4 regions of the Mesorhizobium sp. M1322 genome follow, and region 1 is predicted to be linked to each of the others. Evidence: predicted binding sites of a transcription regulator. Region 1 holds the regulator's gene; each other region holds the start of a gene.

Region 1 (4,327 bases):
TGTAGCATAGGAGGTCAAGGGCGCAAGGGGCAGACCCGATGGCTGGACCAGGCCGCGGCGTGGACGAGAGCGAGGGCGCGATCACAAGCGTCAGCGAACGATCGCTGTTTGCCGACGTTCCCCACGCCGAGCCGCTACCCGCTCCGCTGCCTGCGTCGCAGCCGGGCATTCAGCCTCCTTCGCCGGACCGCGCCGCGCCAACACCGGCTCCAACACCCGGGCCTGTCATTCGTTTCCGCCGGCAGCTCAGCCGTCTTTCACCATCCGGTATCCGCAACAGCGTGGCCTCGGCAGCCGGCTTGGAACTAGACCGCGGCGTCGCCTTCCTGCTGGTGCCGGTTTTTCTGGCATGCGGGGTGATCGTTTATTTTTCGCTTGCCGTCGAACCGGACTTTCCGCAGCCCATTGCCGTCGTGGTTCTCACGGCATTGTGTGCAGCGGTGACGCGCTCATGGCGCAAGACGCATTTGTGCTTCATGGCAGCGTTGCTGTGCGCGCTTGGTGTGCTCGCCGCCAAGGTTGAAACCTGGCGCGCGGGAACGCAGATGCTCGGTTCGGAAATCCAGACCCAGCTCACCGGCCGTGTCGTCAGGCTCGACCAGATGGCGAACGGCCGGATCAGGCTGACCATCGACGTGATGTCGACGGCCCGGCCGACACTGCGTTATGCGCCGGAACGTGTCAGGGTTTCGGCACGCAAAATTCCCGCTGAGATGACCGCAGGCTCGGTGGCAACCGGCTATGTGAGGCTTCTGCCTCCGACTGGCCCGGTTAGGCCGGACAGTTATGACTTCTCCTTCGACAGCTATTTCGCCGGTATCGGTGCCAGTGGCTTTTTCCTCGGCAATCCGAAGATCGTCGTTTCCGAGGATGCGCCGTTCGCCGCGCGCCTTTCTTCCTCGATCGAAAAGGCGCGCGAAACCATTGCCGACCATATCAGGGACAGCATTGGTGGCGCCGAGGGGGAGATTGCCGCCGCGCTGATCGTCGGCGTGCGTGCCGGCATTCCCGAAGAGATAAACGAATCGATGCGGCGCACCGGCATCTACCACATCATCTCGATTTCCGGCTTGCACATGGCGCTTGTCGCCGGCACCATCATGGGATTGCTGCGCGGCGCCTTTGCGCTGTTTCCCGATTTTTCGTCACGCCGGCCGGTCAAAAAATATGCGGCTGCTGCCGCACTCCTTTCCATCGCGGCCTATCTCATTTTTTCCGGTATCGTGGTCGCGGCTGAGCGCAGCTTCATCATGCTGGCGGTAATGCTTGTTGCCGTGCTGTTCGACCGGGCGGCACTCACCATGCGCAATCTGGCGATTTCTGCCATCGCCGTCATCGTCGTGTCGCCGCACGAGGTGGTCGGCCCAAGCTTCCAGATGTCCTTCGCCGCGACTGCTGCTCTCGTGGGTGCCTATGCCGGCTGGTCCGACTATCGTGCCGACAAGGCCACGGCGCCGCCACAGCGACGGTCACCGGTCGTTTTCGTCACGCGGAAACTCGCCGCTGGGACAGGCACCATCGCAATGACCTCCATCATTGCCGGCACCGCCACCGCGCTCTTCGCCATTTGGCACTTCCAGCGCGTCTCGCCGCTTAGCCTGTTCGCCAATCTGGCGGTCATGCCGATCGTAACGGTCGTCATGTTCCTGGCCGTCCTCAGCGCCTTGGCAATGCCTTTCGGCTTCGACGGACCTTTCCTCTACATGATGGGCAAGGGGCTGACGGCCATGATCGCAATATCGGGATGGATTTCCGAGCGTTCGCCGGTCGATGCAGTCGGACTTATTTCGTTGCAATCGGTGCTGCTGGTGACGGTCGCCCTGGTCATCGCCACGATGGCGACGACATGGTTGCGGCTTGCGGCACTTCCCTTTGCGCTTGCCGGCCTGCTGACGATTTCCGAGACGCGCACGCCCGACGTGCTGATCTCGGAGGATGCGCATCTGGTGGCGTTGCCGATCGGCGGCGGCGAATTGGCCGTCAACCGGGTGCGCTCGAACGAATTCACCACCGACAACTGGAAACATGCGCTGGTTTCAGCGACCATTGTCGAGCCCGAGACATTCGAAAAAGGAGACGTGCGGTTCGACATCGCCGACCCGGCCGACCTGCCGCCGGGAGCGCCCTTCTACTGCACTGCCGGCCTGTGCCTCGCCCGGCATCCGTCCGGCGCGATCATCGCGCTCGCCGACAACCGCAAAACCGCGCGGTCAGCCTGTGCCTTTGCGGATCTGATCGTCATCGACGACGCCACAGCCTATTACAATCCCTGCCGCAATCCGCTGGTCCTCGTCGTCACCAAACGGCAGCTCGCTCGCATGGGCAGTGCCGCCGTCTTCTTCGATCCGCTATCGGCGACGACGCGCGCAGAAATCCGTTTTGCCGTCAGACAGCCCTATAGACCCTGGCATGAGCAGCGGAGATTTTCGCGCGAGGCGAAGGGCCTGCCGCCATACCGCAGGGCCGAGAAACCCAAAAAGCCTGCCGCTCAGTAACGCCGGATTAGTCCGACGAGCTTGCCTTGCACCTTGACCCGGTCCGGCCCGAAGATACGCGTTTCATAGGCCGGATTGGCGGCTTCAAGTGCGATCGAGGCGCCCTTACGGCGGAACCGCTTCAGCGTCGCTTCCTCCTCGTCGACCAAGGCGACGATGATCTCGCCAGGCTGGGCGGTGTCGGCGTTGCGGATGATGACCGTGTCGCCGTCGAAAATGCCGGCCTCGATCATCGAATCACCCTTGACCTCCAGCGCGTAGTGCGTGCCGCCGGTGATCATGTCCGGCGGCACCGAGATCGAATGCGTCTGGTGCTGGATCGCATCGATCGGTACACCGGCAGCGATGCGGCCCATCACCGGGATGGAGACGGTGGCAACGACGTCGTCATCATTGCCGGCCGCAGGCATGCGTGAAGGCGCCGGCTTGATCTGTCGCCCGAGGCTGCCCTGCCCAAGGCTGCCCTGAATGACGCTCGGCGAGAATTTGCGCGCCGCATTGAGGCCGGGCGCGATCGAATCGGGCAGGCGCAGCACCTCCAGCGCGCGGGCGCGGTTGGGCAGGCGGCGAATGAAGCCGCGCTCCTCCAGCGCCGTGATCAGCCGATGGATTCCCGACTTGGAGGCGAGGTCGAGCGCTTCCTTCATCTCGTCGAACGAGGGCGGAATGCCGCTTTCCTTCAGCCGCTCGTGGATGAACATCAGCAGTTCGTGTTGTTTGCGTGTCAGCATCGCGACCCCCAACAGAATCAGAAAAACAAACCCAGAACAAACACTATCTGTTCCAGTTGTGTTCCGCAACCGTTTAAAGTTTAATGAATGTGTTGACGTTTTGTTCAGCGTAGCATCAGCACGCTGCAGGCGGCGCCCGTCGCGGCTGGGGGAGCGAATGGCTCGCGCACGATCAGCCCGTTGGCGTCGGCCAGCATTTTGAGCATCGAGGAATCCTGGATGCCGAACGGGGTCGCCAGCAGCGTGCCGGCTTCTTCACTCACCACGGCGCGTACATAGTCCTGCCTGAGATCGTTGGCCGGCATGGCAGCGCCGAGCCGCGCCTGACGCATGTCCTGCCGGAAGGCGCGGCCGCCGAGGCGCGCAAGCAGCGGCTTCAGAAAGAGCTGCGTGCAGACCAGGCTCGCCACCGGATTGCCAGGCAGGCCGATGCAGCGGATGTCACCCAGCCGCCCGAACATCAGCGGCTTGCCGGGCCGCATGGCGATTTTCCAGAAATCGAGCGTCATGCCTTCGCCGGTCAGCACGTCATGGACTAGGTCATGGTCGCCGACCGAGGCGCCGCCCAGCGTGACGATGACGTCGGCGCCTGCATCGACCGCTTGTTTCACCAGCGTGGCGATCGCCTCCTTGCGGTCGGGGGCGATGCCGAGATCGAGCGCGCTGGCGCCGACTGAGCGGGCAGCGGCGGCGACGCCATAAGCATTGGACGAGATGATCTGGTCGGGGCCAAGGTCGCTGCCTGGCGGCAGCAATTCGTCGCCGGTGGCGATGATAGCGACCAGCGGCCGTTTCACCACGCTGACCTGCGGATGGTTGGCCGACGCCGCCAGCGACAATGCCGCCGGATCAAGCAGGCGGCCTTTCTCCAGCAGCACGTCGCCCTTCGAGAAATCGAGCCCGAGGCGGCGGATGTTGCGGCCTTCAACCGTCGACGCGGTCACTTCGATGCTGCCGCCGCCGAGATCGCGGACATTCTCCTGGATAACGATGGTGTCGGCGCCTGCAGGAAGCGGGGCGCCGGTGAAGATGCGCACGGCCTGCGCCGGGCCGACTGTTCCGGCAAAGCCGCGTCCGGCCGGAGCCATGCCGATCACCGAA
Region 2 (4,327 bases), on a different contig from region 1:
GACGGCAGCAACACCGATCCTTATGCGACGAAGCCCGAGGAAGGCAACAATTGGATCGAGACCGGACCGCACGTGATGATCGTCAACGCAACGGACATGATGCAGGGCTATCCGGCGGACCCCAAGCCTGACACGTCCAGGCCATATGTGATGTGGGCGGGCACTCCCTACGCACATCTCATGATCCCGGTTAAATAGCTGCTGCGGAAATGACTGGCGGGAGGGGAACGTCACGCCGCCTGCGCCATTCGCTCCGAGCTCATGCGGTAGGAAATCGCCTCGGCCAGATGGATGCGGCCGACCGTCTCGCTGGCCTCGAGATCGGCCAATGTTCGCGCCACCTTCAGGACCCGATGATAGGCCCGCGCGGAAAAGCCTAGTTTCTCGCTGGCATCCCTGAGCAGCGACAGGCCTGATGCATCCGGCATCGCGATCTCCTCGATGACCGAGGGCGAGCAATGCGCGTTGGTGGTGGCGGAGGTCGCGCCAAGCCGTTCGAAACGCTCGCGCTGGATCGTCCGGGCGCGGGCCACGCGCAGCGCCACCGCGGCACTTTTCTCTGCCCGGTCCGGCCGGATCAGATCGCTGGCCGAGACCGCCGGCACCTCGATCCGGATATCGATACGGTCGAGCAGCGGGCCGGAAATGCGCGCCTGGTAATCGGTGCGGCAACGGTCGCCGCGCAGGCAGCGATAGCCCGGCTCGCCGGCCATGCCGCAGCGGCACGGGTTCATCGCCGCGACCAGCTGGATGCGTGCCGAATAGGTGACACGATGATTGGCGCGGGCGATCATGCAGTCGCCGGTCTCCAGCGGCTGGCGCAGTGCGTCGAGCGCCTGCGGCGAGAATTCGGGAAACTCGTCGAGGAACAGCACGCCGTGATGGGCAAGCGACGCCTCGCCCGGCCGCACGCGCAGGCCGCCGCCGACCATGGCAGCCATCGAGGCCGAATGGTGCGGCGCACGGAACGGCCGCCGGTCGGTCAGTTTTCCTTCGCCGAGTTCGCCGGCCACCGACGCGATCATCGAGACTTCGAGCAATTCCCTGGGCGCCAGCGGCGGCAGGATCGACGGCAGCCGCTGCGCCAGCATCGATTTTCCCGACCCCGGCGGTCCGACCATCAACAGATTGTGGCCGCCGGCCGCCGCCACTTCCAGTGCCCGCTTGGCGGTCTCCTGGCCCTTGATGTCGGCGAGATCCGGCAGGTCACGCGCCGAGGCATGGATGCCGGGCTCCGGCCGCGACAGGACCTGTGTGCCGCGAAAATGATTGGCGATGGCGATCAGGCTGCGCGGTGCCAGGATGTCGAAATCCTTGCCGGCCCACGCCGCTTCCGGGCCGCAGGCGAAAGGGCAGATCAGGCCCTTGCCTTCGGCATTGGCGCCGATCGCCGCCGGCAGCGCGCCGGCCACCGCTGCGATGGTGCCGTCGAGCGACAGCTCGCCAAGCACGATATAGCCGGCCAGCATGTCGCCCGGAATCGCCCCCAATGCCGCCATCAGGCCGAGCGCGATCGGCAAATCGTAATGGCTGCCTTCCTTGGGCAGGTCGGCGGGCGCCAGATTTACCGTGACCTTCTTCGACGGCATCGACAGGCCCGACGCATGCAGCGCCGCCTGCACCCGCTCACGGCTTTCGGCCACCGCCTTGTCGCCGAGGCCGACGATGTGCATGTTGACCTTGCCGGGCGCAATCATCACCTGCACGTCGACCGGTACGGCCTCGATGCCCTGGAAAGCGACCGTGCGGACCCGCGCAACCATTTTTTCTGCCCCCGGATACGGGCTCGCCCGAAGCCCTGCGATCATGCCGCGAACGGCGTCACCGGAGACAACCACAGATTTCGGGCGAAGGCAAGAACATTACGGGAACAATTGAACGTTGCGCTCTGATCGCGTTGCGTCGGCAACGGATCGGAAAAACACTATTCCCCCAAGTGTGGGTGCTACTTGCGTTTGTCCTCGACTGCATCCCAGAACAGGCTGGCGATGTCGGCGCCACCAAAACGCTGCACCTCGCGCACGCCGGTCGGCGACGTCACGTTGATCTCGGTCATGTAGTCGCCGATCACGTCGATGCCGACGAGGATAAAACCGCGCTCTTTCAGCGACGGGCCGATGCGGGCGCAGATCTCGCGCTCGCGCGCCGTCAGTTCGGTTTTTTCGGCACGGCCGCCGACATGCATGTTGGAGCGTGAATCAGTCTCGGCCGGCACCCGGTTGATGGCGCCGACTGGCTCACCGTCGATCAGGATGATGCGCTTGTCGCCGGCGCGCACCTCCTTCAGATAGCGCTGCACGATATAGGGCTCGCGGAACATCTGGCCGAACATTTCGAGCAGCGAGGCGAGGTTGCGATCGGCCTCGTGCAGGTGGAAGATGCCGGCGCCGCCATTGCCGTAGAGCGGCTTGACGATGATGTCGCCGAACTCCTTCCGGAAGGCGGCGACCTCCAGCGGGTCCTTGGTGATCAGCGTTTCCGGCATCAGGTCGGGAAATTCGGTGACGAAGATCTTTTCCGGGCTGTTGCGCACCCAGGCCGGGTCGTTGACCACCAGCGTCTTGGGATGGATACGCTCGAGTATGTGCGTCGTGGTGATGTAGTTCATGTCGAACGGCGGATCCTGCCTGAGCAGGATGACGTCCATCTCCGACAGGTCGGTGCGGACTTCTTCGCCGAGCGAATAGTGATTGCCCTTCTCGTCGCGGACCTGCATTGCCTCGATGCGGGCAAACACCTTGCCGCCGCGCAGCGACAGCCGGTCGGGCGTATAATGGAACAGCTGATGGCCGCGCCGCTGCGCTTCCAGCGACAGCGCGAAAGACGTGTCGCCGGCAATCGAGACGGTGGAGATGTGGTCCATCTGGATGGCGATTTTCAGAGGCATGGCGGATCTCCGGCGGATCGGATGGGCTGCTTGCCTGTACAGCTTCGCCGGTCATCTGCCAATCGCGACATTTTGAGGATTGCCTGCTGCAAGCGGGGCGTCTGTCGGTCAGTTGCAGACAAAGCGAGGCCACGCGTGCGCTCGATGCTTTCATGGGATCGCCGCCGCAGCGAGGACGCGTAGCGGGGGCGTGATCGCCTTTTTGTCTGACATAAGCCTCGGGAATCGGTTTTTCTCCCTTGCTCCCCCGACCGGGCTGGCTAGGATGCGCGCCGACTGAGCTTACAGCGCCGCGCGTCCTTTTTGGACGCGCAAAGGACGCTGTAGCACTTTGATTTTGCGCATGATCCTTTCCGAAAATCGAAACCGATTTTCGGGTCATGCCCAGGGAGAAAAAATGATGCCATCGGCGCGCTTTGCCGACCTTGAGGGCGCTTCGGTGCTGATCACCGGCGGCGGTTCCGGCATCGGTGCGGCGCTGACCGAGGGTTTTGCCCGCCAGGGGGCAAAGGTCGCCTTCATCGACATCGCCGACCGCCCGAGCCTGGCGCTGGCCGATCGCATCGAGAAGGATCTCGGCCGCCGGCCCCTCTATCTCAAGACGGACATACGCGACATCGAGGCGCTGCGGGTTTCGGCAACCAAGGCCGCCGACGCGCATGGCGACGTCACCGTGCTGGTTAACAATGCAGCACTTGATGATCGCCACGCAGTGGAAGATGTCACAGTGGAGTTCTGGGACAACAACCAGGCGGTCAATCTGCGTCCGCATTTCTTCTCCGCACAGGCGGTAGCGCCGGGCATGAGGCGCGCCGGCGGCGGCTCGATCATCAACTTCACGTCGACGTCGTTTCTGATCAATCACCCCGACATGCCGGCCTATACCGCGGCCAAGGCCGGCATCGTCGGCCTGACCAAGGGCCTTGCCGGCAAGCTCGGCGTCGACGGCATTCGCGTCAATGCGATCGCACCCGGCTGGGTGATCACAGAGCGGCAGAAGGAGCTCTGGGTCACCGAACGGGCGCTCGCCGCCCACGTCGCCAAGCAATGCATCAAGCAGGTGATGCAGCCGGATGACATCGTCGGCACGGTGCTGTTCCTGGCGTCGGACGCTTCGCGGATGCTGACCGCCCAGATGCTGATCGTCGACGGGGGCTTCCTGTGAACCCAGGATTCCCGAGCAAAGCGCCTTCTGTTGCCGCCGTCGACTGGGGCACCACCCGTCTCAGGGTCTGGCTGGTCGATGAAGCCGGAAAAATCCTTGCCGAGCGCCGCGGCGATGACGGGCTGATCACCGCACAAGCCGCCGGGTTTTCGACCATCCTCGAAGGACATCTGGCGGCGATGGGCGCGCCGGAAGCGATGCCCGTTATCATCTGCGGCATGGCCGGCTCCCGCCAGGGCTGGCTGGAAGCGCCCTATGTCACCGTGCCGGCGCCG
Region 3 (4,327 bases), on a different contig from region 1:
ATCGCCGGGGGACGTTGATCTCGCCGGCGCCGACATCGACGGTTATGCTGCCGGAAATCCTGACGTCCATATCGCCGATCTTGAACTGGCCGTCGCTGGGCACGGCATCGTCGGGTTCGGGAGCCGGCTTGGCGATGCGATAGTCATCGGCCACGCCGGGCAGCGTGCCGTTCTGCGAAGACGTTGAATTGTCTTGGGCGAACGCCGTGCCGGAGGTCATGGCCGCGACTGCAACACCGATGACTAGACTAGGCGGTTCAAACGGCTGCGTGAAATCTTGTCGAGCATCGGCGGACTATATCGCCGCGCCATGGTCGAGGCCAGACCGGTGGCGATCAAACTCGCCGAATGACTTGGCCGTCGTCGCTCATGAGCCGGCTATCTTTCACGCCGCCCTTTTACGGGTGTCAAAAACATGATCGACAAGCCCCCAAGTCTTTGCCTCCTTGGCAGTCATGAAATGGTCGCGGTCGAGCGTGCGTTCGACCTCTTCGAACGTGCGACCGCAATGGTGCGCGTAAAGCTCGGTCATCCGCCGCTTGGTCCTGAGAATGCCTTCGGCATGGCGCTGGATGTCGGAGGCCTGGCCCTGGAAACCGCCTGACGGCTGGTGCAGCAGGATGCTGGTGTTGGGCAGCGCGATGCGCCGGCCCGGCGTGCCCGCCATCAGCAGAAACGAGGCCATCGAGGCGGCAAAGCCCATGCAGACGGTCGATACCGGACTGCTTATATACTGCATCGTGTCGTAGATGGCGAAACCGCTGGTCACCACGCCGCCCGGCGAGTTGATGTAGAGCGAAATCTCCTTATCGGGATTGTCGGATTCCAGCGACAGAAGCTGGGCACAGACCAGCGCCGACACGCCATCGTCGATCGGGCCGTTGATGAAGACGATGCGCTCGCGCAGCAGCCGCGAAAAAATGTCGAAGGCGCGTTCGCCGCGGCTCGACTGCTCGATCACCATCGGCACCAGGTTGGCAAAACCGCTCATCGCTTTTCTCCGTTGTGCCGCTCAGGCCGCGCGCAGGAAGGGGCGGGGCGTGTTTGCGGCGATGGTCTGTCTGCGGCTGTGTGCGTTGAGCGAGAGCCGGCAACCGGCGCCTGCAACCGCAGGCGTAGCTACTCGCGCAAATCCGCCGTGGACGATGCGCAGATGCGTGCCGCCCGACACGGTGCGGTCGAGCGTGAAGGTGACGATACTGTCCAGCGGGCCGGCAAGCGGATCCGCTGCTTTGCCAGGCGCCGGCCGCTCCCGCCAGGAATAGCGCAGCAGGCGTTCGGGCTCGGCGTCGAGGATTTCGCACTCGATGTGCGCATCAGCCTTAGCAAAGGCAAAGCGGCCGCCGACCTCCGGCTTGATGTCGTTCGGCATCATCCAGGCCGCGAGCAGGTCTGGTACCGTCAGCGCCCGCCACACTTTTTCCGGCGGTTCCGGAAGCTCGCACTCGAACTCGATCGAATCTGCCGCCATGTCCGAATGCTGTTTTGCCGTCATTGGTCCATGTCCTTCAAAACCGCCTTGAGTCTCTCGATACGCTCGGGCCAGAACGCACGGTAGCGGTCGATCCAGCCAAGCAGTGGGTCAAGGCCCTGCGGATCGGCGCGATAATAGGCGTTGCGGCCGGCCCGCCGCTCGGCCACCAGGCCGGCGCCGCGCAGCACCGCGAGATGCTGCGACACGGCCGGTTGCGACACGGTCATGCCGCTGCGCAGTTCCGACACGGTCATCTCGCCGGCGGCGAGCCGTTCGTAGACGGCGCGGCGCGTCGGGTCGGCCAAGGCACGAAAAATTTCTGCTTCGATCATGGTCAAAGCATAAGTCGATACTTATTGGTTTGGCAAGTGCCGTTTTATGGCGCCGGAAGCCAGCGTCTGACCGGCTCGGCAGATCCCTCAAAAATTGCCTCGAAGATTGGTGACGCCAGCACGGCATGGATGTGAAGCGTCTCAGTGCCGACATTTCGAAAGCCATGTTTCCTGTGCGCGGGAACAACAAGGGACTGCCCGGGAATCAAGACGACACGCTCCTCATCGATCCACATTTCGGCCTTGCCAGCGATCACAGTAAGCACCTCCTCGACCGGGTGCCAATGTGTCGGGGCGCCAACCCAGGGCTCGACCCATTGTTCAAATATGCACAGTTGAGTTGCGCCGTTGCAGGCCGAAACATGCATGCGGGTGTACTCCCGCTCGCCACTCTTCTTGCGGCTGGTCCTCATGCGCAACCGTCTTCATTATATTCGACCTTCGATCCCGGCGGCCAGATATCGTGGAATTTCCAGGCCCAAGATATTACTTGTTGCTGACATTCCTTGACAATAAGGGTTGCGGAGTCTAGAACGAAAAGAGAACAAAAACCTTGTGGGAAAAGGCAGCTGCGGCAGGCGGGGATTGTCCGCAGTCTATAAGGTGAGCGACAGAAATTTTGTTTCGGATGAGCGCGGAGAAGTATCATGGCGGGTAGCGTCAACAAGGTCATTCTGGTGGGCAATCTCGGGGCGGACCCGGAAATCCGCCGTTTGAATTCGGGTGAGCCGGTCGTCAATATCCGCGTCGCCACGTCGGAAAGCTGGCGCGACAAGACTTCCGGCGAGCGCAAGGAAAAGACCGAGTGGCACAATGTCGTCATCTTCAACGACCAGCTCGCCAAGGTCGCCGAGCAGTACCTGAAGAAGGGTGCCAAGGTTTATGTCGAAGGCCAGTTGCAGACGCGCAAATGGCAGGACCAGACCGGCAATGACCGCTACACGACCGAAATCGTGCTGCAGAAATTCCGTGGCGAGCTGCAGATGCTCGACGCACGCGGGCAGGGCGAGGGCGGTCAGGTCGGCAGTTATGCCGGTGGCGGCAGCAGCCGTGGTTCCGATTTCGGTCAGTCGGGTCCGGGCGAGAGTCTCAATCGCGGCGGCGGTGGCAACAAGGGCGGTGGTGGCGGCGGTTCGTCGCGCGAACTGGACGACGAAATTCCGTTCTGATCCCTCGGAGCGAACGGCTCTGCGCGAGCTGACAACGCCAGCTACTTGAGGCCATGCATTGGCGTCCCGAAGATCTGTCTTCGGGACGTTGTGCGTTTGAGCGGTGCACGGTGAAAGGACGGATCAGGTGAAAGCACGGATCAAATGGGTCGAGGAGCGCACTTTCGTTGGCGAGTCCGGCAGCGGTCACAAGGTGGTGCTGGGGACCGCGTTCGGGCCGGAAGGCAGGACGCCGGGGCCGAGCCCGATGGAACTGGTGCTGCTCGGCACCGGCGGCTGCTCGGCCTATGATGTCGTCCACATCCTCGAAAAGGGCCGCGAGGCGGTCGAAGACTGTGTGGTCGAGCTCGACGCCGACCGGGCGGAGAAGGAGCCGCGGGTGTTCACCCGCATCCATATGCGTTTCATTGTTAAGGGCCGCGCGCTTTCGCCCGATAAGGTGAGGCGGGCAATCGATCTGTCGATCGAAAAATACTGCTCGGCCTCGACAATGATGGCCAAGACCGCCGAGATCACCCACGACTTCGAAGTCATCGACACCACGGCTAAGTAGGACAGCGTCCAGTGGTGGCGGTTCGTCGCGCGAGCTGGATAACGAAAATGGCAGCCTCGGTATCAAGCGCGAGGCCGCTTTCGTTTTTCACCCCGCCATCAACGCCTTGATGCCGTCGGCGACGAACTGCACGGCGAGCGCCGCCAGGATGACGCCGAGGAGCCGCGTCAGGATCGAGCGGCCGGTCTGGCCGAGGATACGGTCGATGCGCTCGGCCAGCACGAACACCAGGTAGGTGATCACAAGGCAGATCGCGATGATGCCGACAAGGGCTGCCTGCGCTCCAAAACCTGGAAACGAGCCGGAGAGCAGGACGGTCGCTGAAATCGCGCCCGGACCGGCGATCAGCGGGATCGCCAGCGGAAAGGCGGCGATGTTGTGAATCATGTCCTTGGTGATGGCGACGTCGCCGATCTTCTCCTTGCGGTCCTGCCGGCGCTCGAACACCATTTCGAAGGCGATGAAGAACAGCAGGAACCCGCCGGCGACGCGGAACGCCGGCAGCGTGATGCCGAACACCGACAGGATCGATGCGCCGGCGATTGCAAACAGCGCCATCACCAGGAAAGCGATGATCGAGGCGCGGACGGAAACCTGGTTGCGCTCCTCGCGGTTCATGCCGCGCGTCACGGCGAGGAAGAGCGGCGCGAGGCCGGGTGGGTCGATGGTCACGAGAATGGTGACGAAAGCGTTGAACAGGCTGTCGAAGCTCGGCATCTCTGACCCTCCCCGCCGGGCCGTGCCCGAGACCCTGCATTGGTAGAGCAAAGTAGGAGCGGTGAAAACTGCTGGGAAACTG
Region 4 (4,327 bases), on a different contig from region 1:
GATCGCGGATGGCGGTCTCGACGATCCTGATCGCCTCGATCGTCGCCAGCCTGTCCTTGGTCTGGCCGACGAATTCCGGTTCGCGGATGAACACCGACAGCATGCCCGCCGCCGAGATCATGACGTCTTCCGACGTGACGATCGAAGCACGCTTGTTGCCGACCAGGTCGGCATAGGCGCGCAGGCCGCGCGTCAAAACGTTGCGGAAGCCGGCCTCGTGCGTGCCGCCTTCGCCGGTCGGGATGGTGTTGCAGTAGGAATTGAGGAACCCGTCGCCGCCGAACCAGGTCACTGCCCATTCGAGCGAACCGTGGCCGCCTTGCCTGTCGCTTTTGCCGGCGAAGATTTCGCGGGTGACCTGGAATTCATCGCCGAGCGAGGCTTTCAGATAGTCCTTGAGGCCGCCGGGGAAATGGAACTCGGCCTTAGCTGGCGTCGTGTCCTTCTCCTTGATCAGCGACGCATCGCAGGTCCAGCGGATCTCGACGCCGCCGAACAGATAGGCTTTCGAGCGCGTCATACGGTAGAGCCGCGCCGGCTCGAATGCCGCACCCTTGCCGAAGATCTGCTCGTCGGGATGGAAGCGTATCTTGGTGCCGCGCCGGTTATGCACCTCGCCGAGTTGCTCCAGGCCAGTCACCGGGACGCCCCGCGAAAAACGCTGGCGATAGAGCTGGCGCCCGCGCGCGACCTCGACCTCGAGATGGTCCGACAGCGCGTTGACGACGGAGACGCCGACGCCGTGCAGGCCGCCCGAGGTTTCGTAGACCTTGCTGTCGAACTTGCCGCCCGAATGCAGCGTCGTCATGATGACTTCGAGCGCCGGTTTCTTGAATTTCGGATGCGGATCGACCGGAATGCCGCGGCCATTGTCGGTCACCGCCAGATATCCATCGGCCGAAAGCTCTACATCAATGAAGGTCGCGTGGCCGGCGACCGCCTCGTCCATCGCGTTGTCGATGACCTCGGCGAACAAATGGTGCATCGCCTTGTCGTCGGTGCCGCCGATATACATGCCGGGTCGCCGCCGCACCGGCTCCAGCCCTTCCAGAACCTCGATGTCGGCGGCACTGTAGCTCTCGCTGCCGTCGCGGGATGCCGGACGCTTCGCCGCCTGCACCAGCGGGTCAGCCGGGCGCGCGGTGGCGCGAACCGGTTGCGGCTGCTTGTCCATAGTGCCGAAAAGATCGTTATTGTCGTCCATGCTGGTCCTGGATTCCGATGTTGCGAATCACCACCCAATACTGCCACGCTTTTTGCGGGCAGGCGACGGAGGTTCCTGTTACGTTCGAGGATAGAGCCTCTTACTGCAAAGCCATCCGACAACCAAGCGGCGGAAATGGGTCGAAAACTCCGGCCTTCAGGGGTTTGCCGCATCGGCCACCCTCATTGCGTGTGCGCGGGAAATGAGGGGGCAGTCTGCCTCGCAGTCGGCTGGTTCTATTCCGCCGCCCCCAGATACTCCGACAACGGCGGGCAGGAGCAGACGAGGTTTCGGTCGCCGGCGACATTGTCGATGCGCGACACCGGCGGCCAGTATTTGGCTGATGTGTGGGCATCACCGGCCGGGTAGGCCGCCTCCAGGCGCGAATAGGGATGGGTCCACTGGCCGGCCAGCGCCTCGGCCGCGGTATGGGGCGCATTGACCAGCGGATTGTCGGCCAAGGGCCATTCGCCTTTCGCCACCTTGGCTGCCTCGCCTGATATCGCGATCATCGCCTCGCAGAAGCGATCCAGTTCGCTCTTGGGCTCGGACTCGGTCGGCTCGACCATTAGCGTGCCGGCCACCGGAAACGACATGGTCGGCGCATGGAAACCATAATCGATCAGCCGTTTGGCGATATCGTCGACGCTGATGCCGGAGCTCTCCTTGAGCACGCGGGTGTCGAGGATGCACTCATGGGCGATGCGATCGTGCCTGCCCTTGTAGAGGAGCGGGAAGTGCGGTGCGAGCCGCGTCGCCACGTAGTTGGCGGAAACGATCGCCGTCTCGGTGGCCTGCTTGAGGCCGGAAGCGCCCATCATGCGAATATACATCCAGGTGATCGGCAGGATCGAAGCGCTGCCGAACGGTGCGGCCGACACGGCATGGCCCGAGCCTTCGGTGACGTGGCCGGGCAGATACGGTCTCAAATGCGCCTTGACGCCGATCGGGCCGACGCCGGGACCGCCGCCGCCATGCGGGATGCAGAAGGTCTTGTGCAGATTCATGTGGCAGACATCGGCGCCGATGTCGCCAGGGCGAGCGAGGCCGACCAAGGCGTTGAGGTTGGCGCCGTCGAAATAGACCTGGGCGCCATGCTCGTGAATGAGGGCGCAGAGATGCCGCGCGCCTTCCTCGTATACGCCATGCGTCGAGGGATAGGTGAACATCAGCGCGGCGAGATTCTTTGAATGCGCGTTCGCCTTGGCACTCATATCGTCCATGTCGATATTACCATCCTCGGTGCAGCGCACGACGACGACGCTCATGCCGGCCATCGCCGCACTCGCCGGATTGGTGCCATGCGCGGATGACGGAATCAGGCAGACGGTGCGGTGGCCTTCGCCGCGCGAGCGGTGATAGCTGCGAATGGCGAGCAGCCCGGCATACTCGCCCTGGCTGCCGGCATTGGGCTGCAGGCTGACCGCATCGAAGCCAGTGATCTCCGACAGCCAGCCTTCCAGTTCGCCGACCATCGCGCGATAGCCTGCCGAATGCGCGGCCGGCGCGAATGGATGCAGATTGGCGACGCTTGGCCAGCTCACCGGCATCATCTCGGCGGCGGCGTTGAGCTTCATCGTGCAGGAGCCGAGGGGGATCATGGCGCGGTCGAGGGCCAGGTCCTTGTCGGCCAGCCGGCGCAAGAAGCGCATCATCTCCGTTTCCGAGTGGTTTTCGTGGAAGACCGGCTGGCTGAGAAACGCCTTGCCGCGCGGCTTTCCGGGCATGGTGCTGCTGGTAGCGGCGCCTGCCTTGGCGCCGAACAGTGCTGCGATGGCGTCCAGATCGGCAACGGTCGAGGTCTCGTCAAAGCTGATGCCGATGTGGTCGGCGTCGATGACGCGCAGCAATCGGCCGGTCTTTTCAGCAGCCGCGGCGATCGCGCCGGCTCTGCCTTTCACTTCCACCGTCACCGTGTCGAAGCGGCTTGCGCCAAGCACCGAAATTCCTGACGCGGTGAGACCGGTTGCCAGCCGGTTGGCCAATGAATGGATTCGGCCGGCAATCGCCTGCAGCCCGGCAGGGCCATGCCAGATCGCATAGGCCGTCGCCATGTTGGCGAGCAGCGCCTGCGCGGTACAGATGTTGGAGGTCGCCTTGTCGCGACGGATATGCTGTTCGCGCGTCTGCAAGGCGAGACGATAGCCGGCGCGGCCTTTGCTGTCGGTCGACTGGCCGACGAGGCGGCCCGGCATCAGCCGCGTCAGCCTGTCGGAGACGGCGCAATAGGCGGCGTGCGGCCCGCCAAAGCCCATTGGCACGCCGAAACGCTGCATCGGGCCGACGGCGATGTCGGCGCCAAGCTTAGCCGGCGCGTCGGTCAGCGTCAGCCCGAGCGGATCGGCAATGAAAACGACCAGCGCGCCGGTGGCGCGGGCCTTCTCGATTGCCGCCTTGTGATCGCCGTAGACGCCAAACGTGTCAGGCCAGGAGACCAGCAGAGCGGCGGTGTTGTCGTCGATCGTGTCGCCGTCGACCTCGATGCCGAGCGGTTCGGCGCGGGTGCGCACGACGTCGAGCGTCTGCGGATGCGGGGTGCCGGCAAGCGCCACCTTGGTCCGCTTGTCGCGATGATGGCGTAACGCAATGCCGACCGCCTCGGCCACCGCTGTCGCCTCATCGAGCAGCGAGGCAGACGCCACCGGCAGCCCGGTCAGCTCAGTGACCAGCGTCTGGAAATTGAACAGCATTTCGAGCCGGCCCTGACTGATCTCGGCCTGGTAGGGCGTGTAGGCCGTATACCAGGCCGGATTCTCGAACAGATTGCGCTGGATGACCGGCGGCACGTAGACGCCGTGATAGCCGGCGCCGATGAAGCTCTTCAGAACTGTATTTTTCGCCATTGTCGCGGAAAGCTCGGCCAGCGCCTCCGCTTCGCTCGCCGGGGCCGGCAAGGCCAGCGGCCGGTCGAGCCGGATCGATTTCGGCACAGCCTGGCTGATCAGCGTCTCGACCGAGGGAACGCCGATCGTCGCCAGCATGGCTCTGACGTCATTGAGGCCGGGCCCAATATGGCGGGCCGAGAAGGGGTAGGGTGCTGCTACAGTCATCTTTCCTGGTCCTGCTATCAACCAATATGGGCTTTGTAGGCGGCCTCATCCAGGAGGCCTTCGAGCTGGCTTT

The links. The regulator LexA, encoded in region 1, represses DNA repair genes until DNA is damaged. The targets are predictions, from matches to a motif close to TGTTCNNNNTGTGTTCNG.
Region 2: a site for LexA is predicted at 1,856-1,873, ahead of NKH12_RS19160 (YifB family Mg chelatase-like AAA ATPase). Genes of this name have one in related genera too.
Region 3: a site for LexA is predicted at 2,336-2,353, ahead of ssb (single-stranded DNA-binding protein). Genes of this name have one in related genera too.
Region 4: a site for LexA is predicted at 1,275-1,292, ahead of parE (DNA topoisomerase IV subunit B). Genes of this name have one in related genera too.

What each region holds. Positions count from the first base shown of each region.
Region 1 covers NZ_JAMYLP010000027.1:15,754-20,080, reverse strand. The annotation lists gene NKH12_RS12870 (ComEC/Rec2 family competence protein) at 39-2,495, shown strand; gene lexA (transcriptional repressor LexA) at 2,489-3,226, opposite strand; gene NKH12_RS12860 (molybdopterin molybdotransferase MoeA) at 3,331-4,327, opposite strand, start outside.
Region 2 covers NZ_JAMYLP010000053.1:2,972-7,298, forward strand. The annotation lists gene NKH12_RS19155 (hypothetical protein) at 1-198, shown strand, start outside; gene NKH12_RS19160 (YifB family Mg chelatase-like AAA ATPase) at 231-1,763, opposite strand; gene gshB (glutathione synthase) at 1,946-2,887, opposite strand; gene NKH12_RS19170 (SDR family NAD(P)-dependent oxidoreductase) at 3,285-4,052, shown strand; gene NKH12_RS19175 (2-dehydro-3-deoxygalactonokinase) at 4,049-4,327, shown strand, end outside.
Region 3 covers NZ_JAMYLP010000133.1:6,045-10,371, forward strand. The annotation lists gene NKH12_RS28445 (hypothetical protein) at 1-220, opposite strand, end outside; gene NKH12_RS28450 (ATP-dependent Clp protease proteolytic subunit) at 386-991, opposite strand; gene NKH12_RS28455 (SRPBCC family protein) at 1,013-1,495, opposite strand; gene NKH12_RS28460 (ArsR/SmtB family transcription factor) at 1,492-1,806, opposite strand; gene NKH12_RS28465 (cupin domain-containing protein) at 1,851-2,219, opposite strand; gene ssb (single-stranded DNA-binding protein) at 2,454-2,975, shown strand; gene NKH12_RS28475 (OsmC family protein) at 3,103-3,528, shown strand; gene NKH12_RS28480 (MarC family protein) at 3,616-4,245, opposite strand.
Region 4 covers NZ_JAMYLP010000067.1:18,012-22,338, forward strand. The annotation lists gene parE (DNA topoisomerase IV subunit B) at 1-1,204, opposite strand, end outside; gene gcvP (aminomethyl-transferring glycine dehydrogenase) at 1,441-4,254, opposite strand; gene gcvH (glycine cleavage system protein GcvH) at 4,272-4,327, opposite strand, start outside.